One region of the Rhizobium sp. No.120 genome, then DNA from elsewhere that is predicted to be linked to it. Evidence: predicted binding sites of a transcription regulator. Region 1 holds the regulator's gene; each other region holds the start of a gene.
The links. The regulator PhoB, encoded in region 1, activates phosphate uptake and scavenging genes when phosphate is short. The targets are predictions, from matches to a motif close to TGTCATNNANCTGTCAT.

Region 1 (7,713 bases):
GGGCTGCCCGCTGGATACACCGTCAGGCATGATGTTCGGCCATTACCAGATGGAGACGGACGACGGGGAGCAATTCCATGTCAAGATCCCCGCCTTCTCTCTCGATACGCCAAACCTGCTGCGCACGCTGAATTAAAGCTGACTCAGGCCGCTTCTATCTCGGACACTTCGAAACGATAGGTCGTCGAGCAGAACTCGCAGGTCACGGCAATTTCGCCATTCTCCTGACTGGCCTCGATCTCCTCGGCCGTGAAGCCCTTCAAGACGCCCTTCAGCTTGTCGCGCGAGCACGAACAGCGGTCATAGACGGCCTTCGGTTCATAGACGCGTACGCCGCGCTCGTGGAAGAGGCGATAGAGAAGCCGCTCGGTGCCGACTTGCGGATCCGTCAATTCGTCGGCGTCGATGGTTTCCACCAGGCTGCGGGCTTCCGACCAGGCGTCATCCTCGACATGATCACGCACGCCTGTATCGCCATCGCCACCATGCAGGTCCGGCTGGCGCATGCGCTCAGGCGCTTCCGGCAAGAACTGGGCGATCAGGCCACCAGCCCGCCAGCGGTGACGCGGCTTGCCGTTTTCATCACGATCGAAAAGTTCTGCAGCGCCCAGACGCACGCGCGTCGGGATCTGTTCAGACTGACGGAAATAGGTGCCTGCAATCTCCTCGAGCGACGCGCCGTCAAGTGCGACAATGCCCTGATAAGGCTGCGTGAAACGGCCCTGATCGATGGTGAAAGCGAGCACGCCCTTGCCGAGCAGCTGCTCCGGCTCGGTCCGGCCTTCGGCAACTGCCTTTGCCAGCGCTTCTTCATCGAAACGGGCATAGGCCCGGACGTTTTCCGGGGTCGAGAAATCGGCGACCAGAAGGTCGACGGGACCGTCGCCCTTGGTCTGCACGGTGAACTTGCCTTCGAACTTCAGCGACGTGCCAAGCAGGACGGTCAGGACGATAGCTTCGGCGAGCAGCCGTGCGACCGGCGCCGGATAGTCGTGCCGGGCGAGAATGGCGTCCAGCAGCGGACCAAGCTGCACGGCACGGCCGCGCACATCCAGACCTTCCACCTGGAAGGGAACGACATGATCGTCACCGGCGAAATCGAACTGACCCAGCGAGGCGGCATTTTCTGCCATTGCTTTACTCCTGCAGCATGACGCCGAAAAGTGAGAGCGGTTTTCGGGCGCCGTCATGCTCTATTCTTTGATTCTAGACCGGATTCAGGTCCTAGGTCGCTTCGACCTGGGACCATCCGGCTCTAGGGCCCGCGCCCTTCAGACGCGGTTTGATATCTTCAGATCGCGCCCAGGCACCAAGCAAGAATCGACTTTTGCGCATGAAGGCGGTTTTCCGCCTCATCGAAGACAACGGATTGCGGACCGTCGATCACCTCGTCCGTCACTTCCTCTCCGCGATGGGCGGGCAGGCAATGCATGAACAAAGCGTCTTTGCCGGCCTGTGCCATCAAAGCCTTGTTGACCTGATAGGGCTGAAAGACGTTGTGACCGCGTGCCCGGTGCTCCTGATTCATGGAAACCCAGGTATCGGTTACCACGCAATCGGCGCCGGCGACCGCACGGTCTGCATCATGCGAGAGCATGATTTCGGCGCCCTCGTTGCGGGCCCAGTTCAGATAGTGATCCTTCGGCTCGGAACCAAGGGGTACCGCCATATTCATGCGATAGCCGAAGCGTGCCGCGCCTTCGATCAGCGAATGCAGCACGTTGTTGCCGTCGCCCGTCCAGGCAAGCGTCTTGCCCTTGATCGGGCCGCGATGCTCTTCAAAGGTCATGATGTCGGCCATGATCTGGCAGGGATGCGTATCGTCGGTCAGCGCATTGATGACCGGAACCGTCGCATGTTCCGCCAACTCCAGCAGGCGCGAATGATCCGTCGTGCGGATCATGATCGCGTCGACATAGCGCGACAGCACCTTAGCGGTATCGCCAATCGTTTCGGCGCGACCAAGCTGCATCTCGGTACCCGAGAGGAACAGCGTTTCGCCGCCGAGCTGGCGCATGCCGACGTCGAAGGAAACACGAGTTCGGGTGGACGGCTTCTCGAAGATCATCGCCAGCATCTTGCCGGCCAGCGGCTTGTCGGCAGTGCCAGCCTTCTGCGCGCTCTTTCGCACCATCGCGTCATCGATGATATTGCGCAGATCGGCAGCCGGAACGGCAGAGAGATCGAGAAAGTGTTTCGGAGAAGCCATGTCCTTACCTGTGCTCCAGAAAAAACAATAACGCCCGCGTGGGGCACGAACGCCCCAAATGCGGGCGGTAAGCTCAAGCCGATTTTTTGACGCGGGCAGCGCGCGCACGCTCGGCGGCACGCTCCAGGCGAGCAAGACCTTCGCGTGCTTCTTCGGCGGTAACGACCAGCGGCGGCAGCAGACGGATGACGTTGTCGCCCGCCGGCACGCCGAGCAGATGCTCGGCACGGATCGCCTGCAGCAACTCCGCCTGCGGAATGGCCGCCTTGATGCCGAGCATCAGGCCTTCGCCACGAACGTCCTCGATGATGTCAGGAAAGCGATCCTTGAGCGAGGCGAGCCCCTGGCGGAAGACCAGCGCGACATCGCGCACATGCTGCAGGAAACCTTCGGCAAGCACGATATCGAGAACCGCATTTCCGACCGCCATGGCGAGCGGATTGCCGCCATAGGTCGAGCCATGCGTCCCCGCCTTCATGCCCGAGGCGGCCTCCGCCGTCGCAAGGCAGGCGCCGAGCGGGAAACCGCCACCGATGCCCTTGGCGACAGCCATGATATCAGGCTTGATGCCGGCCCATTCATAGGCGAAAAGCTTGCCAGTACGGCCGACGCCACACTGTACTTCGTCGAGGATCAGCAGCAGGCCGTGTTCATCGCAGATCTCACGCAGCCCGCGCAGGAATTCGTTGGTGGCCGGACGGATGCCGCCCTCGCCCTGGACCGGCTCGATCAGGATTCCGGCCGTCGCATCTGTGATGGCAGCACGCACGGCATCGAGATCGCCGAACGGTACCTGATCGAAGCCCGGCGCTTTCGGGCCGAAACCTTCGATATACTTTTCCTGACCGCCGGCGGCGATCGTCGCGATTGTGCGGCCGTGGAAGGCGCCCTCGAAGGTGATGATGTGGAACTTCTCGGGATGTCCCTTGGCGAATTGATAGCGCCGCGCCGTCTTGATGGCGCATTCCAGCGCCTCGGCGCCCGAATTGGTGAAGAACACCTTGTCGGCAAAGGTCACTTCCGTCAGCCGCTTCGACAGCTTCTCCTGGCCGGGCACCTCATAAAGGTTGGACAGGTGCCAGACCTTGTCGGCCTGTGCCTTCAGCTCGGCGACAAGATGAGGATGGGCATGACCGAGCGAGTTGACCGCCACGCCGGCGGCGAAATCAAGGTAGCGCTCGCCATTTTCAGTGACCAGCCAGACGCCTTCGCCTCGCTCGAACCGCAGAGGAGCGCGCAGATAGGTGTCATAAAGCGGCGTGGTCTCGGCCATGGCCATATCTCCTGGATCACAACTTTAAGGACCGATCGCTTCCCTTTGATGAAACGGGTCCGAAAAAATCAAAAATGCCGCCTCGCGGCGGCCTGGGCACTATTGATGTTTTGCACCGCGATGTCAACAAAACTGGCGTTTTAGCAGTTGCGAGAAAGCGCTTGCCGGCAAAAGAGATGGGTTGGGCGGCGCCTATGGCAGAAATGCCACGCCCGGACAGCAAGTTGGGGAAAACCTCGAAATCGATTCCTCAAGATTCCCGCGACTCTTGTCACGGAGTCAGCCTCACACTAGGTTAAAAACCAATTGCTAGACTGCATGCGGCGGAACTAGTCACCACAATTTTAGAGCGTTTCGCGCCTCGATCCCATGCGAGGCAATGGTGAGGGATTCTGCCATCGGAAACGCGACAGCGGAGACAGGGCATGAATTGGACAGACGAACGCGTCGAGAAGCTGAAAAAGCTATGGTCCGAAGGTTTGAGCGCCAGCCAGATCGCTGCGCAGCTCGGTGGCGTAAGCCGTAATGCCGTTATCGGCAAGGTACATCGCCTGAACCTCCCCGGCCGAGCGAAGGCGGGCGGCACCACAACTGTGGCGCGCACGCCAAAGCGCGGCGCAGCAGCACCCCGCACCGCAACCTACGGATCGCGCGTCGCTACCCGCACGGTGGTCGCCCGCCAGCAGGGCGCAACGATGCTGAAGGAAGAGATCGAGATCGATTCCGTCAATGAAATCCAGTATCGCCCGGCATCGAATGTCGTCGTTCCGATCTCCCGTCGCCTCGGCCTGACGGAACTGACGGAACGCACCTGCAAGTGGCCGGTCGGCGACCCGCTGAAGGACGACTTCCACTTCTGCGGCAACGACAGCCCGGATTCTTCGCCCTACTGCACCTATCATCAGCGCATGGCCTACCAGCCGGTGCATGAGCGCCGGCGCAACAACGGCTGAAAGTGGCAGCAAGACAAAGAAAAACGGGCCCCTCGAGGCCCGTTTTTCTGTTTCCGCCGCTCCTGCATAATTCCTTAAATCGGAATCGATTTAAGGGAAAATTTTGCAGCATTTTAAGATGTTACAGCGACCTTAACGCGTCTTGAAAGACGCGTGGCGCTGTAATGGTGATACCCGAGCGGCAACCCGCTCAAGCTTCCATGGAATAGCCCGCCCCGCGAACAGTGCGGATGACATCCTGCATGTTGGAGAAATTGAGCGCCTTGCGCAGGCGACCGACATGGACGTCGACAGTGCGTTCGTCGACATAGATATCATGACCCCAAACGCCGTCGAGCAGCTGCGAACGCGAGAAGACACGGCCCGGCGAGGACATCAGAAACTCCAGCAGGCGGAATTCCGTCGGCCCCAGGCGCACTTCGCGGCTCTTGCGGTGGACGCGATGGGTTTCGCGGTCTAACTCGATATCGCCGCAACGCAGCACCGTGGAGAGAACCTCCGGGCGGGCACGCCGCAGCATCGCCTTGACGCGAGCCATCAGCTCCGGCGTCGAGAACGGCTTGACGACGTAATCGTCCGCGCCGGTCGAAAGTCCGCGCACACGCTCGCTTTCCTCGCCGCGGGCCGTCAGCATGATGATCGGCAGGCGCTCCGTCTCCGGCCGCATGCGCAGCCGGCGGCAGAGCTCGATACCGGACACGCCAGGGAGCATCCAGTCGAGGATCAGGAGATCGGGGATGCGCTCCTGGAGACGCAGCTCGGCCTCATCGCCTCTGAGGATCGTGTCGACCTCGAAGCCTTCGGCCTCGAGATTGTAGCGCAGCAGAACGCTAAGCGCTTCCTCGTCTTCTACAACAGCAACTCTCGGAACCATGCGCCTATGGTCTCCTTTCTTCGCTTCCAGATTATTCCGTCACTGCGCCGACGGTATTGGCGGTATCGTCCTTCGGGCGCTCGCCTTCCGGCTGCGCGCCTGTCGCCATGTAATAGATCGTCTCGGCGATGTTGGTGGCATGATCGCCGATGCGCTCAATGTTCTTGGCACAGAAGAGAAGATGCGTGCAGGTGGTGATGTTGCGCGGATCTTCCATCATGTAGGTCAGCATCTCGCGGAAGAGCGAGGTGTACATGGCGTCGATCTCTTCGTCGCGCTCGCGGATCGACACGGCCTTGTCAGGCGAGCGGGTCGCGTAGACATCGAGAACTTCCTTGAGCTGGCTCAGCGCCAGTTCGGAGAGATGCTCGATGCCGCGGGCGAGACGGCGGGGAACACCAGTTCCCTGCACGGCGATGACGCGCTTTGCGGTGTTCTTTCCGAGATCGCCAACGCGCTCCAGATCGGAGGCGATGCGGATCGAGCCCATGATTTCGCGCAGGTCCGCTGCCATCGGCTGGCGGCGTGCAATGGTAACGATCGCCTTGTCGCCGACTTCACGCTCGGCATGGTCGAGAACGACATCGTCGGAGATGACCTTCTGCGCGAGAGCAGCATCGCTGTTGACGAGAGCGCGTACGCTGTCGCTAACCATCTGCTCGGCCAGGCCGCCCATTTCGGCAATGCGGCGGGTCAGGAACTTCAGGTCTTCGTCGTAGGCAGAGAGAATGTGAGTGGAGACCATTTTTCTATCCTCAAGGTGAACTATGTGAAAGGAGCCGCGCGCCTGCCATCATCAACCAAAACGGCCCATGATGTAATCCTGAGTGCGGAAATCGTCGGGATTGGTGAACATCTTATCGGTGTCGTTCTCCTCGACCAGGTGGCCGAGATGGAACATTGCGGTACGCTGCGAGACGCGTGCTGCCTGCTGCATGGAATGCGTCACGATGACGATGGTGAAATTCTCCCGCAGCTCGTGGATGAGATCCTCGACCTTCGCGGTCGCGATCGGATCGAGCGCCGAACACGGCTCGTCCATCAAGATGACCTCCGGGCTGACCGCGACGGCGCGCGCGATGCAAAGGCGCTGCTGCTGGCCGCCAGACAGGCTCGTGCCGGCATCGTGGAGCCGATCCTTCACCTCGCCCCATAGACCCGCCTTCTGAAGGCTGGTTTCGACGATATGCTCAAGATCGGCCTTGGAACGATGCAGGCCATGGATACGCGGACCGTAGGCGACGTTCTCAAAGATGGACTTCGGAAACGGATTGGGCTTCTGGAACACCATGCCGACGCGGGCGCGCAACTCAACCACATCGATGCTGTCGTCGTAGACATCCTGATCGTCGAGCGTGATCTTGCCGGTGACGCGGCAGGTCTCAATCGTATCGTTCATGCGGTTAAGGCAGCGCAGGAAGGTGGACTTGCCACAGCCGGAAGGGCCGATCAGAGCCGTGACCGTATTGGCGCGGATCTTCAGATTGACATCGAAAAGCGCTCGCTTGTCGCCGTAGAACACCGAAACGTCCTGGCCGATCATCTTGTAGGGGATCGTGATCATCTTCTTGGCCAAGGCTCTTTCGCTTGCGGCTTCCGTCATCATGTTCATTTCGTGCGCCCTCCCTTACCAGCGCCGCTCGAAGCGGCGGCGCAGCAAGATGGCGCCGATGTTCATCGCGACGAGGAAGAAGAGAAGGACGATGATGGCGCCGGACGTCCTTTCGACAAAGGCACGCTCGGCTTCGCTCGCCCACATGTAGATCTGCACCGGCAGCGCCGTCGAAGGATCGAGCGGCGATGTCGGGTAATTGGCGACGAAGGCGACCATGCCGATCAGAAGAAGCGGCGCGGTCTCGCCGAGCGCATGCGCAAGCCCGAGGATCGTGCCGGTCAGAATGCCGGGCATAGCTAGCGGCAGAACGTGATGGAAGACCATCTGCATGCGCGAGGCGCCAAGCCCGAGCGCCGCGCTGCGGATCGACGGCGGCACCGCACGTAGCGCCGAGCGCGTGGCGATGATAATCATCGGCAGCGTCATCAGGCTCAGCACCAGACCGCCGACCAGCGAGGCCGAGCGCGGCAGCCCCATCATGTTGATGAAGACCGAGAGACCCAGCAGGCCGTAGACGATCGAGGGGACGGCGGCGAGATTGTTGATGTTGACCTCGATCAGATCCGTCAGCCGGTTCTTGGGTGCGAACTCTTCCAGATAGATCGAGGCGGCAACGCCGACTGGCAAGGCAAGCACGAGAACGGTCAGCATCAGGTAGAACGAGCCGATCAGCGCGACACCGAGACCGGCGGCTTCCGGGCGGCTGGAATTGCCTGACAGGAAGAGACCGCTGTTGAAGGCCTTGTAAAGCGCACCGCTTTCGCTGAGTTGCTTCATCCAGGCGACCTG
Region 2 (7,713 bases), 370 kb from region 1:
CGCCTGGATCGCCGCCGTCTTGTTCCAGCGGACGCCCGGACGCGGGGAATAGTGCGCTTCGAGATGGTCGGTATGCAGCTCGACCAGACCGGGAATCAGAAAATCGCCCTCGAAATCCTCCCCGATATCTGACGTGCCCTCGGAAATGGCGGCAATGTGCCCGTCACGGATCAGCACGGAGCCCTCGACGATCTTATCTTCAAGGACGATGCGGGCGTTGGAAAGGACGGTTTCTTTGGTCATGTCGGATCTTTCATGTTAGGCGCCGGCAAGCGGCAGCCAGGAACGGACGGTAAAGGGAGCGCCGCGCTGTTCTTCGACGAAGATGGCGAGGCCGGAAATATCGAGCGGCTTGCCGGTATGTTCGGCGAAACGTTCGCGCAGGATGTTGTGCATCTCGGCCTGCCGCTCGGCCGGGACGCGCCCCGTCAGCGTCATATGGAAACGGAACTCGTCATTGACGTAAGGATAGCCCCAGCGCAGCAGATTCGCACGCTCTGGTTCTGTGAGACCCTCCGGCTTTCGCCGGGCGATATCATGATCCGAAAGCGGTGCGCGGAACGGCTCGAAGGTTTTCACCACACTGGAGGCGAAATCCTGTAGCGGCTGGTAAAGCGAGGCGGGGACGAGCGCAAAGAAATGACCGAGCTGGCCGAGCACGAGTTCGGGAATGGTGAAAGCCTTGGTCTGCGAGGCGAATTCGGCTGTGACCTCGAGGAGGTCGCGTTCGGTCACCGAAGCTGCGAGCTCGAACGGTGCCTTCAGCGTGGCGTGAAAGCCATAGCGGCGCGGATCGGCGGTCAGCTCGGCGTGACCTTCCGGCAGCGGCCCCATGGCCTTATCGGAAAAAATCTCGCCGGAAAAAGCGTCGCGACCGAGCCAGCGGGCGGCAAGCGATGTCAACGGATCGTCTTTGGGTGGCGTGAAATAGAGAGCATAGCGCAAGGCTGCATTCCTTGGAAAAACGGGCTGCGCGGGACACTGTTGGGTGATTTGCTTCAAACCGCAAGAGCAGCAAGGCAGCAACGGTTCGAATCCGGCTAAAGCTGGTTTGACCGCTGAGTTCTTGCCGGCCTGCGCTACCGGATTCCCGTGACAGAATGATGATGAGAAATGATTTTTTCTCGGTCTTTTTTATTTCGCTCGCGTACCCATTAGCCGCGAGCGCAAGGCGTTGGATGCGGCGTCGAACAGGAAGACGACGATCAGGATCAAAAGCACCATGTAGGCGACATTTTCCCAGTTGGCATTGGTGCGCATCGCCTCCCAGAGCTTGAGGCCTATGCCGCCCGCACCGACGGCACCGATGATGGTCGCGCCGCGCACGTTGGATTCCCACTGGTAGAGCGTCTGGCTGACAAAGACGGGCACGATCTGCGGCATAATGCCGTAGCGATGCACGAGGATGGTGGGCGAACCGGTGGACTTCACGCCCTCGCGCGGCTTGTTGTCGATATTCTCCAGGCCCTCGGAGTAGAGCTTGCCGAGCGTGCCTGTCTCCGTGAGGAAGATCGCGCCGCTGCCCGCAAGCGGACCGGGGCCGAAGGCGCGCGTCAGGAACAGCGCCCAGATCAGCATGTCCACCGAGCGCAGGAAGTCGAAGAGGCGTTTGAGGATCTGATTGAGCAACCGGTTCGGCGTGATATTGCGCGCTGCCAGGAAGGCGAGCGGAAAGGCCGCGAGCGAACCGAGTAACGTCCCGAGAAAGGCCATGACGATCGTCTGGAACAGCTTGGTCCAGACGTCGCCATGCTGCCATGCGCCATTGTTCCAGATATTGTCGAAGGCAAGCGAAAGATTGGACTGTGTGGGATCGAGCCGCGGCCCGGAAACGATCAGGCTTATGACTTCGCTCGCCGGCTTGTCGAAGAAGGGCGAATGCGTATCGAAGACGAAGTTGGCCCAGCCGAGGAAACGCTTGCGGATCTTCACGCGATCGGCGGAAATGCTGGCATCGCCGGCAAAGCCGAGATTGACGAGGATATTGTCGTCATAGACGGTCATCCAGCTAGGAACGGGCTCTGAGCCGACGATTTTCGGCACATTGCCGGCAATATCGATTGGAATCGTAATGCCGTGCGCGGTCACGATGGCCTGCGTCTTGGTGACGGTTACCGTACGGCTCGTTCCGCTGACGGAAACGATCATGCTGCCATCAGGATTGGTCTTCACCCAGTCGGGATGCGGATTGTCGCCTAAAGGCGAAAAGCGCGGATACTTGATGGTGATCTTGTCGCCGGAGATGCGGAACTCCGGCTGCACGTCATAGCTCACCCATTCGCTAAGATAGATCCCGACGCGCTCCCAATGTGCTTCCGAAATGACTTTTGGCAGATCGAAGAACCAGACTGCATAAATGCCATAGAGGACGACACCAATGAATATCATCAGCGCGCCGAAACGCTGGTGGAAGGACCGGTGAAGGATCTCCGGATAACGCGCTTCGATTTCCTGCATACGGCCGGCGTCGATGACGGACATGGTCAACCTCAATGCTGCAAAAGAAAGGCGTGTTCGCCAACGAGACGGCGGCGGAGCCATGCGGAAAACTGATCGACAGCGATGATCGTCAGGAAGAGAAGCAACACCAGCGCTAACGTCTTGGCGCCAAAGCCGCGCGAAATTGCAAGCTTCAGCTCCTCGCCAATGCCGCCGCCACCGACGGCGCCGATGATGGTGGAGGCGCGAACGTTGATCTCCAGACGCAGCAGCGCGTAGGACATGAAGTTCGGCAGCACCTGCGGCAGCGCGGCGAAGCGCACGCGCTCGCTCCAGCTCGCGCCGACGGCGCGCATGCCCTCGTCGGGCTTCATGTCGATATTCTCGACGACTTCGTAGAAGAGTTTGCCAAGCGCACCGATCGTGTGCAGGCCGACGGCGATGATGGCGGCAATCGGGCCGATCGACAGGATCGCCGAAAATAGCCCGGCGATGACGATCTCGGGAAAAGCGCGCAGGAATTCCATGATGCGCTTGGTCACCAGCCGGATTGGATTGGAGGGTGACATGTTGCGGGCGGCGAAGAAGCTCATAGGCACGGCAAAGACGAAGCCGATGATGGTCGATACCAGCGCCACGTTGATCGTGATGATCATCAGTTCGAAATATTCGGGGATATAGAAATCGCCCCAGACATAGACGCGGCCGAGCGGGAAATTGAATTCCTCGCCGCCCGCGCCGTTGGCCCCGTTCGGGCTCGGCAGGTCGAAAAGCGCGCGGTAGACGTCGGCCCAGTCCTTTGGAATGAGCCAGCTCAGGAAATCGAAGAGATGCGGCAGGCGGTCGAAGAAATGCCCGGCATTGTTTTCGTCGGCGAAGCGTACGGAGCTGATGAAGGCGACGAGCAGGATCGCGAGACCGATGCCAGTGTAGAGGCGGCGCTTGGCCACCATCTTGCTCCAGGCATCGCCGATCTCCTTGGCGCTCTGCGGCGCGCTTTGCATGTTCGGGTGCGTATCGGCGATCGTCATAAAGTCCTGCCCTTGTGAATCGCAAAGGGGTGTGAATAGCAAAAGGGCGGCCGTTGCCGGCCGCCCCATTATCGGGATGCGGATCAGCCGCCGATGGCAGCCTTACGAACGTCGATGACGGCGTTGTAGAAGTCCGGAGTAACCTTGACGTAGCCCTTGAAGTCGCCGCCTTCGATGGCGTTGAAGCACTTGGCGTCGGTCGTCGGCAGCTTCATGAAGAAGTCAGCCAGCTTGGTCTGCCATTCGGTGCCGAGAGCGTTGCGAACCACGAGTGGACCGTTCGGGATCAGCGGCGAACGCCAGACTTCGACGAGCTTGTTCGGGTCGACGGCGCCCTTGTCGACTTCCTTGCGGAAGGTGCCGGAGGTGAAGCCGTCCTTGAAATCGCCAACGCCCGAGGAATCGTCGACAGCAACGTCGACCTTGCCGTCGTAAGCGGCGAGCAGATTGTTCTCATGGCCGCCGTTGAACTGGGTCGAGCCGAAGAACTTGTCGTTCGGCACGCCGGTGGTCTTCGGAATCTGCGTCAGCGGAACGAGGTAGCCCGAGGTGGAGTCCGGATCGGCGTAGCCGAGCTTCTTGCCCTTGGCGTCCATGATCGTCTTGATGCCGGAAGACTTGAGGGCAAGGCCGATCGAGTAATAGCCGGTGGAGCCGTCGGTCTGCTGCGTGGTCAGGATCGGGGTAACGGCTTTCGGGTCCTTGATGGCGACGGCTGCGTAGCCGGAAGCGCCGAGTTCCGCGAAGTCGAGCGTGCCGCCGAGCAGGCCCTGGATAACGCCGTTATAGTCTGCGGCTGGGAAGAGCGAAACCTTCTCGAAACCGAATTCCTTCTTCAGGTGATCGGAAAGGCAGGCATAGTTGCGCAGGCGGTCGGCTTCGTTTTCGCCGCCGAGAATGCCGACTCGGAATTCCTTGAGGTCTGCAGCATTAGCAGCAGCGCCGGCTGCGAGCGCAACGAGCGCCGTAGCGGCAAAAAGTGCTTTCTTCAACATGGGTTCGTCTCCTGATTAACCGGTGTCCCCGGATGTCTTCGGTCTGATAGAAGAAATGCGCCCTTGACGCGGGCCTTCGATCCCGGCCGTCCCTCTCAGAGACCGGCCAGTGCCAGCGGTTGCGGGCCGGCAGATTCAGTCGCCGCGGCTTGCGCGGCCGGATCGGCTATGTTGATGGATGTCGACGTCATAGTCTCGTTGATGCCGGCGCCGTCCTTGTCGGTGCCATAGATTTCCTTGACGGCTGCTGCCGTCAGATCGGTCGGCTTGCCGTCGAAGACGACCTTGCCGGCTGCCATGCCGACGATGCGTTCGCAGTAGTTGCGCGCCGTGTCCAGCGTATGCAGGTTAGTGATGACGGTGATGCCTTCGCGCTCGTTGATATCCCGCAGCGCATCCATGACGATCTTGGCATTCAGGGGATCGAGCGAGGCGATTGGCTCGTCGGCCAGCATCATCTTCGGCTGCTGCATCAGGGCGCGGGCGATGGCGACGCGCTGCTGCTGACCGCCGGAAAGTGTGCCGGCCATCTGCAGGGCCGTCTGCTCGATGCCGAGGCGCTCAAGCGCCGCGATGGCTTCGATGCGCTCTTCGCGGGTGAAGACGGAGAGCAGGCTCAGAACCGTCGAGCGATGGTTGAGGCGGCCGAGCATGACGTTGGTGAGCACGTCAAGGCGCGGCACGAGGTTGAACTGCTGGAAGATCATGGCGCAATCGCGCTGCCAGCTCCGCAGCGCACGGCCGCTGAGCTTCGAAACCTCGGTGCCGGCGAAATGGATGGAACCGGAGCTCGGATCGGCGAGGCGATTGATCATGCGCAGCAGCGTCGACTTGCCAGCGCCGGAGCGGCCAATGACACCGACCATCTGTCCCTGCGGTATGTCCAAAGTGACGGAATCGACAGCGAGCTTGTTTCCAAACCGGCGCGAGACATTCCTGAGTTCGAACATAGTGCTTCCCTTTCGCGGCTGCCGGGCTGCAGAAATTTCAGCGGTACCGGTGCTAAGAATGGGCGCATGCCCCTGCCTCGAAGGGAGTTTCGACGGGGTCGGCGCCAATCACAAGGCAACCGATTAGTCCCGCTTCATGAAGCTCCGATGTCAGTTTTATGTAACTGCTGTTACAATTCCCGTCGTTTTCGCAAGATTAGCCGGCTGAGGGCTTTCCGTTAAATTTAGCCATCAAACATGCCGGTCGGCAGGCCGTCCATGCTGAAGCTATTTTTCTCGCGCCGATATTCTTCAATGCCATCAGGACCCTTGGCTTTGGCCCATTGGTCGAGGCTCGGCCTCTCGCCTTCATAGGAAAAGAGCGGCACACCGAAGCCGCAGGAGGTCTGCACGAGATCGAAGTCCAGCCACACGATCTGCCGTGCACCGAGCGGCTCTTCATCCGCATAGTGATTTTGCAGCAATTCACGATATTCGGGCGTCGAGCGATGGATGATCCGGCCGCGGCCATAGAGGCGCAGGATCATCGGCGGCCCCTCGACGGCGCAGAACATGATCGTCAGCCGTCCGTCGGCCTTCATATGCGCCGCGGTCTCGTTGCCGCTGCCAGTGCGGTCGAGATAGATGGCGGTGTTCGGGGAGATGATCCGCAGGCACAACGTTTCGCGTGGCGAAACATTGACCCGGGACGCCGATGTCGCAGATGCCGTGAAGAAGATATGCTGCCGCGCGATGAAATCGCGCAGGCGATCGTCGACGCTGGAAAACTGTTTTGCCATAGAAACTCCTCTCGATCCCGTCCTTGCAAGGATCATCTGAAAGCTGGATCGCTTGTCACCGCCTCGCAAGCCCGCTGAGGGTGAAAAGCGTCCTCAGGCGGCGTAGCGATCCAGGAAATCTTCCGCAGATAAGGCACGGAAATCGGCAAGCGCCGTGCGCAGCCGGTCGTGATCCCAATCCCACCAGGCAAGCCTATCCATGCGCGCACCGATTTCGGCGGTGAAGCGTTCGCGGATCAGCTTGGCCGGCACGCCGCCGACGATCGTATAGGGGGCGACATCCTTGGAGACGACCGCGCCGGCCCCTATGACGGCACCGTTGCCGACTGTCACACCCGGCAGGATCGTGGCGCCGTGACCGATCCAGACGTCGTGACCGATAACGACCCGGTTGTCGCGCCGCCAGGTGAAAAAATCCGTCTCCATATCGGCGTCAGGCCAGTAGTCGGCCGCGCGATAGGTGAAATGGTGCAGCGTCGCACGCCATGTCGGATGGTTGGTGGCGTTGATGCGCACGGCGGCGGCGATGTTGACGAATTTGCCGATCGTCGCGCACCAGACCGCGCCATCCTGCATGATGTAGGAATAATCGCCCATCTCGACTTCGTCGATGCGGCAGCGGTCGGAGACCTCGGTATAGCGGCCGAGCGTCGAATTGCTGACGCTGGCCGAGGCGCTGATGAAGGGCGTCTCGCCCAATTTGCGGCTCATGCGGCGGCCTTCCGCGGCGAGAACTGCGAGACGTCGAGAATGCGGCTGCTGACGGCCTCGCGCACTTCCTCATCATGGAAAATGCCCAGCAGTGCTACGCCGGCTTCCTTCTTCTGCTCGATCATGTCGACGACGACGGCACGATTGCGGGCGTCGAGCGATGCCGTTGGTTCGTCGAGCAGCAGGATGGCGTGATCGGTGATGAAACCACGGGCGATGTTGACGCGCTGCTGCTCGCCGCCCGAGAAGGTGGCAGGTGGCAGTTGCCAGAGTTCCTTCGGGAGATTCAGCTGCGCCAGCAGTTCGGCTGCCCTTTCGCGGGCTTCGCTCACGGTCACACCGCGTGCCAGCAACGGCTCGGCAACGACATCGATGGCGGCGACGCGCGGCACGGTGCGCAGGAACTGGCTGACATAGCCCATTGTCTGGCGGCGGACGTCAAGCACGGTGCGCGGATCGGCAGTGGCGAGATCGACGATCCTGTCCCGGTGAGTGACCAGGATCTGGCCGCTGTCGACGGCATAGTTGCCATAGATCATCTTCAGCAACGAGCTCTTGCCGATGCCGGACGGACCGCCGAGCACGACGCATTCGCCGGCGGCGACGGAGAAGGAGACATCGGCAACGACCGGCAGGCGAATGCCGTCGCGCAGATGCATGGTGAAGCTCTTGAATACTTCGGAAACGACGAGTGGGGTTGCCATGTTTCTTCCTCAGACCTGCAGGATCGAAGAGACCAGCAGTTGCGTATAGGGTTCGCGCGGATCGTCGAGCACGCGGTCGGTCAAACCATGCTCGATCACCTGGC
Region 3 (7,713 bases), on a different contig from region 1:
TGTGCGGATACGGCTGATGGATATGGACGGCGGCAATCTGACGACGCTGTTCGAGCTCTTTGGCGGGCAGGGGTCGATCAATGTGCCGAACTGGTCACCGGATGGAGACGAGTTCGCCTATGTCCGCTATGAGCCGGCCTAAGCTCTGGACAGAGCGCAACCGGCGCGATAGATCTGGATGCGTTCTCAGGGCGCATCCGATCCGCGGGAAGGGCTAGGCCCACCTGATGCATATAAAGTGAGACTGCCACACCTCTTTTCAGTCTGTGGGCGCGGATACCGGACATAAATGGAAGGAGGTCTACCGTGACCACGCGCTCCTTGGCGGTCGACGCCACTCTCGATTCCCTGAAAAAACGAGCCAAGTCTTTCCTCAAGGCCGTTCAAGCGGGTGATACTTCGGCGCGCAGCCGCGTTACGCCCTATTTTGCCGATATCGACAGCGTTGGGCTCCAGGACATTCAGCTCGTTCTTGCCCGCGAATTCGGCTTTTCCAGTTGGGCGAAGCTCAAGGCGTATCTGGAAAGCGGCGATCGCAGGCATGTTCCGCCAGATCAGCTCGCCAACCGTTTCCTGTCGCTGGCGACGGTTTCGTACTTTGCCAATATTCCCGCCGATTCCGCACGTTTCGATGAGGCGCTACGGCTGCTGGAAGCGCATCCGGAGATTGCCGGCGAAAGCATCCATGTCGCTGCAGCGCTTGGCGACGCCGACCGTGTAGCTCGCTGGCTTGATCGTCAGCCTCAGCTTCTCGATCGCAAGGGCGGGCCGCATGATCTCACTCCGCTAATGTACGCAGCCTATGCTCGCGTGCCGGGTCGTTCCAGCCTGCCGGCGGCCCGTGAGCTGGTCAGGCGCGGGGCCGATGCCAACGCCTTCTTCCTCGATGCCGGCCAATATCGCTTCACCGTTTTGACGGGCGTCTTCGGCGAAGGCGAGGCGGGGAAGGAGCGTCAGCCTCAGCATCTGGAATGCGAGGCATTCGCGCGGCTGCTGCTCGATGCCGGCGCGGAGGCGAATGACAGTCAGGCGCTCTATAATCGCATGTTCGAACGGGACGATGCATGCCTGAAACTGCTGATCGAATATGGCTTGTCCGCTAGGGACAAGAACAATTGGCTCGTACGCGAAGACGGAAAATTCGTAGCAAATTCGCAGACCGTTTTCGACTATCAGCTTGCCTGGGCGCTTGAGCACCGTATGAGCGAACGGGTACGCCTGTTGGTGGAGCATGGAGCGGATGTGCTGAAAGTGGTCAACGGAAGAACGCCGTTTGAGTGGGCTCGCCTTAGCGGTGACAATGAGTTGGCGATCTATCTGGTGCGCAAGGGAGCTGTGGCGGTTCGCCTTAAGCCCGAGGATTGGGCCTATATTCAAGTCAAGATCGGCGCCATCGATGCAGGGCAAATTAGGAAAATTTTCCGGCAAATGCCTGGCAGGCGCGATCTTGATATAGCCGTGGCGATACAGCAGGTTCACCCCACCATGCTCCACGACGCTGCCGGGGAAAACGATCTTGAAGCCGTGCGCCGCATGCTGGCTTTGGGCCTCGATATCAACGCCTTGACGAGCCGCACGCCGCTGCATAAGGCGGCGTTGCATGGCCATTTGGAGATGGCGAAACTGCTGATCGCGCACGGAGCCGATACCACCATTCGCGATCCTAATTTTCATGCGCCGCCAATCGGCTGGGCCGAATATAATGGCAAGGACGAAATGGTCCAGTTTCTGAAGGCCTATCCGCTCGATATTTTCGCGGCGGCCGCTTTCGGCCAGATCGACCAGCTTACGGCTATCCTCGATAAGCATCCGGAGCAGATGAATATCCGCTTCGGTGAATTCCGTTCGCATGGGCAGTCCACCGCTCGCGATTGGATGACGCCGCTCGGCTTTGCCATTGTCAATCACTGCGGCGAGGCGGTGCGCTTCCTGCTGGCGAAGGGTGCGAATCGCTCGGTCAGGGACGCCTCCGGACGATCTTACCGCGATCTTGCGCAGGAGACGGGTGACGAGTCCATCATCTCCCTGTTGCGCCGGTCGGGAGCGGCTTGAAACCTGGGGAGCATGGCGGTCAGGCGGAGATGAGAAACGCCTGGCCGCGCATTATTGCGTCGGCTGCGGCCCAGCATCTTTCGGATGCTTGAGGTCGATGCTGCCCTGGTCGGTCGCGAGGAATTGCGGGCCGACCTGGCGCACCTTATGGGCCGAGGGATCATAGGGGCGATCCGGCGGAAATTGCTGCGGCTGCGCCTGTGTTATCTTGGGCGCCACCGCCGGTGGTGCTTGCTTTTGTTCGAGGCTGGAATTCTTCTGAAGCCTTGGCGTCTCGATGACGGTAATGGAGCTTTCGGGCTTGGCCAGGGACTGCTCCTGTGGTGCATAAGCATCCATCTTCGTGTGGGTATCGATGACGATATCCGGAGTTGCCGAAGCCGGCAGGCTACAGCCGTTGCGCTGCATCGTATCCAGCAACCGCCGGCGCTGCATGGCAACGGCATCGACGCGGCCGACGCTTTCCTCGCGCTGATCCATCAGCTGAGAGAGATCCTGCCGCATCTGATCGATCGATTGCCTGATGTCATCGCAGACGCCCTGACTTTCCTGGCCGCCGAATACCCCATCGTCGCCTTCGGCGCAGCCCTGGTTGCGCAGGTCGCTCATCGTTCGACGGATCATCAGGTTCTGTTGCACGATGGCGCGCGAGAGCTGGCGTGTTTCCTGGCTGGCGCCGATCACTTCGCTGACGTCAACATAGCGGCCGCGCAGTTCGTCGCAGAGATCGACCTGTGCGAGCGCCGCCGATGTGGTCGTCAGCAGGGAAAAGAAGGCAAAGGAAGCTTGTTTTATGCCGCGGTTCACGGTTCTGCTCTCGAAAGCGGTTTTAAGTCGCTGAAGGTTACACGCTGCAGCTTAACAACGTATCCATGAAAAAGCACGGATTTCGAGAGGATTTTCGTGAAATTGCAGCTCGCAGCCGCCGATAGCCAGGAGATGAGCGGCACCGCGAATGCTTGAAACGCGGTGCCGTTGTGGCTGTGGTTGCGAGACGCGATATCAGGCGATCTGCGAGGCTTCGACGACGGCGAGTGCCGCCATGTTGACTACCCCGCGCGAAGTGACCGATGGCGAAAGAATGTGGGCCGGCAGCGCGGTCCCGAGCAGGATCGGGCCGACATGCAGCCCGTCGGTCATGGTCTTGACCACGCCGAGCGTGATGTTGGCCGCATCGAGATTTGGGAAGACCAGTAGATTGGCTTCGCCGGAAAGCGCGCTGTCTGGCATCACGTGCCGGCGCAGGCTCTCGGAAATGGCGCTGTCGCCATGCATTTCGCCGTCGACCTCCAAATCCGGCGCTGCCTCGCGAATAAGAGCCAGCGCTTCGCGCATCTTGGTAGCGCTTTCCGACTCCCGTGAGCCGAAGTTGGAGTGCGAAACGAGGGCAGCGCGGGGCTCGATGCCGAAGCGCTTAATTTCCTCGGCTGCCAGCCAGGTGGATTCCGCGATTTCCTCGGCGGACGGATTAAACGTCACATAGGTATCGGTATAGAAGGTTGCGCCGCGCTGCGAAATGAGCAGGCTCAATGCCGAGAAATCCCGAACATCCGGCCGCTTGCCGATGACCTGGCGGACGATGCGCAAATGACGCTCGTACCGGCCTTCGAGACCGCAGATAAGCGCATCGGCTTCGCCGCGCTTCAGGGCGAGCGCGCCGATGACGGTTGCGTTGGTACGGACGATGGTGCGCGCTGCTTCTGGGATGACGCCCGCGCGGCCGACCAGCGAGAAATAGAGCTCGACATATTCGCGGAAGCGCGGATCGTCTTCCGGATTGATGACGGCGAAATCCGTGTGCGGGCGGATCTTCAGGCCGTAGCGCTTCAGGCGCGTCTCGATAACAGAAGGACGACCGATGAGGATCGGGACGGCCGTACCTTCTTCAAGAAGAACCTGGGCGGCGCGCAGCACGCGCTCGTCTTCGCCTTCGGAGAATACGACGCGCTTGCGCTCGGCAACCTTCGCCGCGGCGAAGATCGGCTTCATGACGAAGCCCGAGCGGAAGACGAAGCGGTTGAGTTCGTCCATATAGGCGTCGAAATCCTTGATTGGGCGCAGGGCGACGCCGCTGTCTGCGGCTGCCTTTGCCACAGCCGGTGCAATACGCAGGATGAGACGCGGATCGAAGGGCGAGGGGATCAGGTAATTGGGTCCGAAGACCGGAGTTTCACCGGTATAGGCGCGGGCAGCGACATCGGAAGGCTCTTCGCGGGCAAGCGCGGCAATGGCGCGCACTGCGGCCATCTTCATCTCTTCGTTGATCGTCTTGGCGCCGCAATCGAGCGCGCCGCGGAAAATATAGGGGAAGCAGAGGACGTTGTTGACCTGGTTCGGGAAGTCCGAGCGGCCAGTGCAGATCATCGCGTCGGGGCGGGCGGCGCGGGCGAGGTCCGGCATGATTTCCGGCGTCGGGTTGGCGAGCGCCATGATCAGCGGCTTTTCGGCCATCTGCGCCAGCAGTTCAGGCTTCAGCACGCCGGCGGCGGAGAGGCCGAGAAAGACGTCGGCGCCTGGAATGGATTCGGCAAGCACGCGCTTGTCGCTATCCTGAGCGTAGACGGATTTCCACTCGTCCATCAGGACGTTGCGGTCCTTGTAGACCAGGCCCTCGATGTCGTGGACCCAGATGTTTTCGCGCTTGGCGCCGAGAATGACGAGCAGGTTTAGGCAGGCGAGTGCGGCCGCGCCCGCGCCGGAGGCGACGATCTTCACCTCTTCGATCTTCTTGCCGGCCAGTTCCAGTCCGTTGAGGATTGCGGCGGCGACGATAATGGCGGTGCCGTGCTGATCGTCGTGAAAGACCGGTATTTCCATCTTCTCGCGTAGGCGGCGCTCGACGTCGAAGCATTCCGGCGCCTTGATATCTTCCAGATTGATGCCGCCGAAGGTCGGCTCGAGCGCCGAAACGGTATTGACCATCTCATCGACGGTCGGTGCTGCGATTTCGATGTCGAAGACATCGATGCCGGCGAATTTCTTGAAGAGAACGGCCTTGCCTTCCATGACGGGCTTCGAAGCGAGCGGGCCGATATTACCAAGGCCGAGCACTGCGGAACCGTTGGAAATCACCGCAACGAGATTGGCGCGGGACGTATAATCAGCGGCCGTTTCCGGGTTGTCGCGGATGGCGATGCAGGGCGCAGCGACGCCGGGCGAATAGGCAAGTGCCAGATCGCGCTGATTGCCCAGCGGCTTGGTCGCCTGAATTTCCAGCTTGCCGGGGCGGGGATAACGATGGAAATAAAGCGCCTGCTCGTCGAAATTTCCGCTCGCCATGTTCTTGGCTGCTTTCGAAGTGTCGTTCGTATCCAACTTGCGTCTCCATTCCTGCCTGCGCTTTGAGTCTTCTGCATACATCAATCGCTTCGCCTTCACAGTATGGAATTGAGGTCACAAGGCGTTTTTGTAGTGGCAAAACTGAATTGCCTTTTCTGCAAGAACCGAGCGGCGCATGGCCCTTGGATAGAACGCTGCGTGCGCCGGTGAGCCGCCAAGCACAGGGTTTGTCATCTTCCTGAAACACGAGTCTGGTTTTGGAGTAGCCAACGTAGGATAGGGCACGGACATATAGTTCGTGAATGAAAACATGGACCCCCGGCATTTCCGAACGCTATTCATTTCTGACGTGCATCTCGGCTCGAAGGCTGCCAAGGCGGACTACCTGCTCGATTTTCTCCGTTATCACGACGCCGATACCATCTTTCTGGTCGGCGACATCGTGGATGGCTGGAGACTGAAGCGAAACTGGTACTGGCCCCAGAATTGCAACGACGTGATCCAGAAGCTCCTGCGCAAAGCGCGCAAGGGCACGCGTATCGTGTATATCCCGGGCAATCACGACGAATTCCTGCGTGATTTTCCCGGCATGCATTTCGGCGGCATCGAGGTGGCGCAGCGCGCCATGCATGAAACGGCCGACGGCAAGAAATATCTCGTGCTGCATGGCGATGAATTCGACGTCGTCGTCCGCAATGCCCGTCTGCTCGCCTATCTGGGCGATTGGGCCTACGACATGGCCATCATGATCAATATCGGCCTTGCAGCGGTACGCCGACGCCTGAATATGCCATATTGGTCCTTCTCGGCCTGGGCGAAGCTGCAGGTCAAGCATGCTGTCAATTTCATCGGCGAGTTTCAGCGAGTGGTTGCCGAAGAGGCCAAGCGCAGCAATGCAGATGGCGTGATTTGCGGTCATATCCACCATGCCGTGATCGAGGACCTCGATGGCATCCGTTACATCAATACGGGCGATTGGGTGGAAAGCTGCACGGCGATTGCCGAGCACGAAGACGGGACGTTCGAGCTGATCACCTGGCAGAATATTCTCGAGACGCAGCCTGTTGGCTCGCCGGTCGAAGAAATGTCGCAGGCACTTGGGGCGCAGGCGGCGTAATTCCCGCGTCTCTTCACAGGCTTGCTAATAGCTTGTCATAATTATTGAACGGCAATGGCTTCGGTTTTTCCGAAACGGTACGCTTTCGGCCACTTCTCGCCATAGTCGTATTCTCGATGGCATGATAGGGAAAACTAAGTTCCCCTTCAGGTCTGTCATGATTCCCGCGATCAAGTCCTTCCAGGGCGAGGGTGCGCCTCCATATTTCCGCTTGCGCACTGCCTTGTCCTACTGCGCTCCGTTGTTCGTCAATGGAATTGCTCTGCCGTTTTTTCCCGTCTGGTTGGCAGGGCTGAATTTCAATGATCATGAGATCGGCCTGGTGCTCGCCATTCCCATGGTCGTGCGGGTGCTTGTGACACCCGTCATCGCTGTGCTCGCTGATCACATGTCGGAGCGGGCGGATGTGCTGTTGTGGTCGGGTGCACTGTCGCTGCTGACGGCTGTCGCGCTCTATTGGACGAGCGACTTTTGGCCTGTGCTTCTGGTCTACGGCATTCAGGGGGCCACCTACGCGCCTTATGTGCCCGTGGTTGAGTCGATCGCCATGTCGGGCGTGCGCCGCTGGGGCTTCGACTATGGCTCCATGCGGGTCTGGGGATCGATCACATTTATCCTGTCGACCCTTCTCGGTGGCCAGCTGATCGGCATGTGGGGCGGTAACACCGTCTTGCCTGTCATGGTGGCCGGATTCATTCTTACGACGCTGATGGGCTTTTTCGCCCCGCGCATCGGGCCGACGCGCCGGCGCAACCAACCCATTAATCTGCAATCGCCGACCGGAAATCTGCGATCGCCGCAATTGCTCATCACCATGATCGGGGTGTCGATACAGCAATCGAGCCATGCGATGCTCTATACGTTTGCATCGATCTATTGGCATAAGCTTGGTTTTTCAGGCGCGCAAATTGCAGTTCTATGGAGCATCGGCGTTGCGGCCGAAGTGATGGTTTTCTTCCTGTCGAAGAAGCTCAGTCGGCGGTTCAGCGCCTGGACATTGATCTTTTTGGGCGCGACCATGTGTATTCTGCGCTGGATCCTGTTTCCGATTAATTTCGGCTTCCTCGGCTATTTCATCCTGCAGTGTTTTCATTCCTGCACCTACGCCTGCGTCCACACGGGCATTCAGCGTCGCATTGTGGCCTCAGTGCACGAAACGCAGGAATCATCGGCCCAGGGCGCCTACTATTTTTACAATGGCATGTTCCTTGGGCTGATGACGCTTGCATCCGGCTATCTCTATGCCTGGCTTGATCTGGCAAGCT

Region 2: ACYJRZ_RS05850 (DUF1045 domain-containing protein) is a predicted target of PhoB. The motif match lies at 1,093-1,109, and genes of this name have one in related genera.
Region 3: ACYJRZ_RS04680 (UDP-2,3-diacylglucosamine diphosphatase) is a predicted target of PhoB. The motif match lies at 5,560-5,576, and genes of this name have one in related genera.

What each region holds. Positions count from the first base shown of each region.
Region 1 covers NZ_BAAJNQ010000002.1:408,406-416,118, reverse strand. Annotated here, with positions in the region: gene apaG (Co2+/Mg2+ efflux protein ApaG) at 1-136, shown strand, start outside; gene ACYJRZ_RS07755 (Hsp33 family molecular chaperone) at 144-1,133, opposite strand; gene argF (ornithine carbamoyltransferase) at 1,292-2,209, opposite strand; gene ACYJRZ_RS07745 (acetylornithine transaminase) at 2,283-3,482, opposite strand; gene ACYJRZ_RS07740 (GcrA family cell cycle regulator) at 3,908-4,435, shown strand; gene phoB (phosphate regulon transcriptional regulator PhoB) at 4,626-5,309, opposite strand; gene phoU (phosphate signaling complex protein PhoU) at 5,341-6,054, opposite strand; gene pstB (phosphate ABC transporter ATP-binding protein PstB) at 6,106-6,921, opposite strand; gene pstA (phosphate ABC transporter permease PstA) at 6,937-7,713, opposite strand, start outside.
Region 2 covers NZ_BAAJNQ010000002.1:39,111-46,823, forward strand. Annotated here, with positions in the region: gene ACYJRZ_RS05845 (alpha-D-ribose 1-methylphosphonate 5-triphosphate diphosphatase) at 1-243, opposite strand, end outside; gene ACYJRZ_RS05850 (DUF1045 domain-containing protein) at 259-945, opposite strand; gene phnE (phosphonate ABC transporter, permease protein PhnE) at 1,135-2,481, opposite strand; gene phnE (phosphonate ABC transporter, permease protein PhnE) at 2,490-3,470, opposite strand; gene phnD (phosphonate ABC transporter substrate-binding protein) at 3,554-4,465, opposite strand; gene phnC (phosphonate ABC transporter ATP-binding protein) at 4,561-5,415, opposite strand; gene ACYJRZ_RS05875 (pyridoxamine 5'-phosphate oxidase family protein) at 5,640-6,194, opposite strand; gene ACYJRZ_RS05880 (DapH/DapD/GlmU-related protein) at 6,288-6,905, opposite strand; gene phnL (phosphonate C-P lyase system protein PhnL) at 6,902-7,609, opposite strand; gene phnK (phosphonate C-P lyase system protein PhnK) at 7,619-7,713, opposite strand, start outside.
Region 3 covers NZ_BAAJNQ010000001.1:927,421-935,133, forward strand. Annotated here, with positions in the region: gene ACYJRZ_RS04660 (TolB family protein) at 1-142, shown strand, start outside; gene ACYJRZ_RS04665 (ankyrin repeat domain-containing protein) at 307-2,052, shown strand; gene ACYJRZ_RS04670 (hypothetical protein) at 2,104-2,859, opposite strand; gene ACYJRZ_RS04675 (NADP-dependent malic enzyme) at 3,055-5,331, opposite strand; gene ACYJRZ_RS04680 (UDP-2,3-diacylglucosamine diphosphatase) at 5,642-6,448, shown strand; gene ACYJRZ_RS04685 (MFS transporter) at 6,606-7,713, shown strand, end outside.